2 regions of the Scytonema millei VB511283 genome follow, and region 2 is predicted to be linked to the other one. Evidence: riboswitches for the same ligand, from Rfam matches in the RefSeq annotation. Region 2 holds a riboswitch; the other holds the start of a gene.
What was found. Region 2 has a riboswitch for thiamine pyrophosphate ahead of thiO (glycine oxidase ThiO). Riboswitches for the same ligand answer to the same signal wherever they lie in the genome.
Positions count from the first base shown of each region.

Region 1: another riboswitch for thiamine pyrophosphate. It lies ahead of thiC (phosphomethylpyrimidine synthase); the one in region 2 lies ahead of thiO (glycine oxidase ThiO).

Region 1 covers NZ_JTJC03000006.1:203,040-205,243, reverse strand. Annotated here, with positions in the region: gene thiC (phosphomethylpyrimidine synthase) at 1-780, opposite strand, end outside; TPP riboswitch at 788-883, opposite strand; gene QH73_RS20465 (pentapeptide repeat-containing protein) at 1,082-1,822, shown strand; gene lipB (lipoyl(octanoyl) transferase LipB) at 1,782-2,204, opposite strand, start outside.
Region 2 covers NZ_JTJC03000002.1:772,821-775,024, forward strand. Annotated here, with positions in the region: gene cimA (citramalate synthase) at 1-623, opposite strand, end outside; gene QH73_RS11255 (2Fe-2S iron-sulfur cluster-binding protein) at 718-1,098, shown strand; TPP riboswitch at 1,087-1,182, shown strand; partial or broken gene thiO (glycine oxidase ThiO) at 1,280-2,204, shown strand, end outside.

The DNA of each region.
Region 1 (2,204 bases), on a different contig from region 2:
TTGTCCTAAAGTTTTCAACTCTGCCAACTGTGCCTCGTCGGATGCATCGTGGAGACAGCCAGGGCGTAAAGAGTCACCCAAACTAAAAGACACGTCGTATTTCTTAAAAATCTCGATAATGTCGCGCAAGTGCGTGTACAGCGGATTCTGTTTGTGGTGGTGCAACATCCACCGCGCTAAAATACCTCCACCACGGGAGACAATTCCAGTAATTCGGTTTTTGACTAATGGCAAATGCTCGATTAAAATTCCAGCATGGATTGTCATGTAGTCTACACCTTGCTGGGCGTGTTTCTCGATGATGTGGAGAAAGTCGTCAGCAGTGAGCTTTTCAATGCTACCGTGGACGCTTTCTAAAGCTTGATAGACTGGCACAGTGCCAATTGGCACGGGAGAAGCGTTAATAATTGCAGTGCGAATTTCATCTAAGTTACCGCCGCCTGTGGATAAGTCCATGACGGTATCGGCTCCATATTTTACCGCTAAATTAAGTTTGGCAACTTCTTCATCTAAGTTGGAAGAGTTGGGCGAAGCACCAAGATTAGCATTCACCTTACATTTGGAGGCGATGCCAATACACATCGGTTCCAAATTAGGATGATTGATATTGGCAGGGATAATCATTCTGCCCCGTGCCACTTCATCTCGAATCAACTCCACGGGTAAATTTTCCCGTCGGGCGACATGATGCATTTCTTCTGTCATCACACCTTTACGGGCAAAGTGCATTTGAGACACGTTATCTTGCCCGCGACGCTTCGCGATCCATTCTGTACGCATTTCGAGTTCCTCGCATAAACAGCTTCCCTCCGCTGGTATTACCCAGTCTCAGGTTCTAAGGGACTGTCTCAGCCTGGTTTCCCAGACACCCCTAGCTATGGTTGTCGATTGTATCACTTCTACATAGCCGCAGTTTGTTAATTTTTGAGTTAATTAGTTTTTTCTATGTATGCAAGCTAAAGAATTGTTGGAGTCAAGCGAAAAATCGTAAAAATAATATTTTGGTAGGAAATATATACCGTCTATTTCCGAAAAGATTAGACTAAAATTACCAACCGATCGCTTTAGGATTCTACACGCAATGTTAGCTCCTATACTCAGTTTACTGACTTACATCACAACATCGGTTACCCTTACACCGAGCGATTTATCCAATTCCAGTGGCTGGCACGGCGATCGCAGCGTTCAATTAGCCAAGCAACAAAATAGCGCGATCGAACAGTTACTATCTACTAATGAATGTGAAGGATGTAACTTAGAAAATGCCGATCTTCAAGGTGCAAAACTGAGGGGGGCAAAACTGAGAGGAGCAAATATGAGAAATGCCGATCTGAGTTATGCCAACTTAGAAAATGCTGACTTAGAAAATACAAATTTAGAAAATGCTAATTTAGCAGGTAGCAATCTTCGAGGTGCAGAATTAGAAAATGCTTACCTGAGATCTGTCGATTTAGACAATGCTAACTTGAATAATGCCAACTTAGAAAAAGTCAATTTAGAAAATGCCAATCTTGAAGGAAGTAATCTTCGGGGTGCGAACCTTGATACTGCTTATCTTAGAGGTGTTAATTTTCGAGATGCCGATTTACAACTAGCAATATTAGAAAATGCTAATCTGCAAGATGCTAATTTTCAACGGGCTATTCTCCGAGATGCTGTACTCGATGATGCTTATTTGGGAAATACGAATTTAAGAAATGCCGATTTACGAAATGCTTCTCTACAAGATGCAAATTTGCAAGGGGCAAAATTAGCAGGAACGAATCTGCGCGGTGCAGATCTTAAAGGGGTTTATTTACCTGACGGTATGAGAAATGAGTAATCTGCTCTACTAAATCTACCTCAAATACCTCTGCAAACGATCGCGCAACTTGCAAGTTTACCTGCTCTATTTGAATATCTGGTATCCACGCTTGCAAACTACCCACGGGTTTATCGGCAATACCGCAGGGGACAATTTTCCGAAAACCTGCCATATCGGGACAGACATTCAAAGCAAAGCCGTGCATCGTCACCCACCGACTGACTTTAATTCCGATCGCTGCTACCTTGTATCCTTCCAACCATACCCCAGTTAACCCAGGTACGCGATCGCCCTGCAACCCGTAAACTGCTAATACGCGAATTATGACTTCTTCCAACTGCCGCAAATACCAGTGCAAATCTTTGTGGTGGAATTGCAGATTTAAGATCGGGTAGCCTAC
Region 2 (2,204 bases):
ATAAATGCAGCTACGTTGCGGACAATAGAACTAACTTCATGCGGGAGAGTCCCGCCGTTGGTGTCGCACAGGACAAGCCATTCTGCTCCAGAGGCGATCGCGGCTGCTAAAGTTTTTAAGGCATAATCGCGATTGTGTTTGTATCCATCAAACCAATGTTCGGCATCGTAAATGACTCGTCGCCCTTGACTGCGAAGGTAGGCAACACTATCGCGAATCATCTCTAAATTTTCTTCCAGGCTGCATTTTAGCCCTTCTGTAACGTGGAGATCCCAAGATTTGCCAAAGATCGTTACCCAGCGAGTCCCAGCGGCCAAAATCGCTTGCAGGAGCGAATCTTCCGCCGCACTAACATGAGGGCGACGGGTAGAACAAAAAGCAACGACTTCAGCTTGTTTGAGGGGTTCTTCCTTCAGCTGCCAGAAAAATTGTACATCTCTAGGATTTGCTCCAGGCCATCCACCTTCGATAAAAGGAACACCCAATTGGTCTAGCTGGCGGGCAATGCGTAATTTATCTTCTAAGGATACAGACAAGCCTTCACGCTGCGTGCCGTCACGCAGGGTTGTATCGTAAATCCAGATTTGGTTCGGGTTGGAGGTAGAAGGTAATGCTTCGGTCATAGGGAAAAAACAAACACAGGAAAGCTCGAACTCTAGAAAGCGATATTCTGATTTTAGGTAGAACTAGATGGCGAAGTCGCTAACTAACATGAAGATGGTAAAGGTAATCGCTCAAGGGAAAACAATTGAATGCGATCGCGGTGCTGATTTACGACAAGTCTTGCTTAAGCATGACATTGACTTGTATAACGGCGGCGCTAAAGTTATTAATTGTCACGGTATTGGCAGTTGCGGTACTTGTGCGGTGTTAGTTGAAGGCGAAGTTTCCAAACCAAATTGGCAGGACAAAACCCGTCGCTCCCTTCCTCCCCATTCTCCCACGCGCAACTTAAGGTTAGCTTGCCAAACAAAAGTTTTAGGTGATGTAAAGGTAACAAAATTTGACGGTTTTTGGGGACAAGGTAGGGAAATTGTGTGGAATTCGGAATTTAAACTTTCCTCTGATGCAAGTGCTAGGATGAGCGAATATAGCTAGGGGTGTCTGGGAAACCAGGCTGAGATAGTCCCTTAGAACCTGAGACTGGGTAATACCAGCGGAGGGAAGCTGTTTATGGAAAGAACTCAAAATGCATACATAATGGCTGGCAAAGCGCTGCTGGTGACAGCGATCGCTCAATTTCTCGCCTCTTGCCTAACTCACAAATGACAAATGACAAATGACAAATGACATTTTAATTATTGGTGGCGGGGTCGTTGGTTTGGCGATCGCCGTTGAGTTAAGATTGCGCGGTGCATCTGTCACGTTACTTTGCCGCGATTTTCATGCTGCGGCAAGTCATGCAGCGGCGGGAATGCTAGCACCTCAAGCCGAACAAATCCCGCCAGGGGCAATGTTAGATCTGTGCTGGCGATCGCGATCGCTCTACCCCGAATGGACGCGCAAGCTAGAAGAAATTAGCGGGAAACCAACGGGTTACTGGGCTTGCGGCATTCTCGCGCCTGTGTATGAAGATGTAGGAGCGCACGGCTGTGCGCCCCTACAAGAAAATAATTCTTCCCCCGCTTACTATCTCGATAAAGAAGCAATCCACCTCTACCAACCAGGATTGAGCGAAGCAGTTGAGGGCGGTTGGTGGTATCCCGAAGATGCTCAAGTTGATAATCGGGCTTTGACATTGGCTTTATGGTCGGCAGCAGAATCTTTAGGCGTAGATTTGCACGATGGGATTGCTGTTGAAGGCATTTTACAGCATCAAGGACGAGTCATTGGCGTTCAGACTTCGAGTGGCAACTTCCCAGCCGATCGTTATATTCTGGCATCTGGTGCTTGGTCGTCAGAGTTGTTACCCTTGCCCGTGCGTCCGAAAAAAGGGCAAATGTTATCGGTACAAATACCAGATAGCGATCGCGCTGATGCGACTCTCCAACGGGTTTTATATGCCCCAGATGTTTACATTGTGCCGCGCCGCGAATCTCGTTCCGAGACGCTACGCGAACGCCGGATTATTATCGGTGCTACCAGCGAAGATGTAGGATTTACCCCTTACAATACTCCAGCGGGAATTCAAGCTTTACTGCAACGCGCAATCCGCATCTATCCTCAATTACAAGATTATCCGATTCGCGAATTTTGGTGGGGTT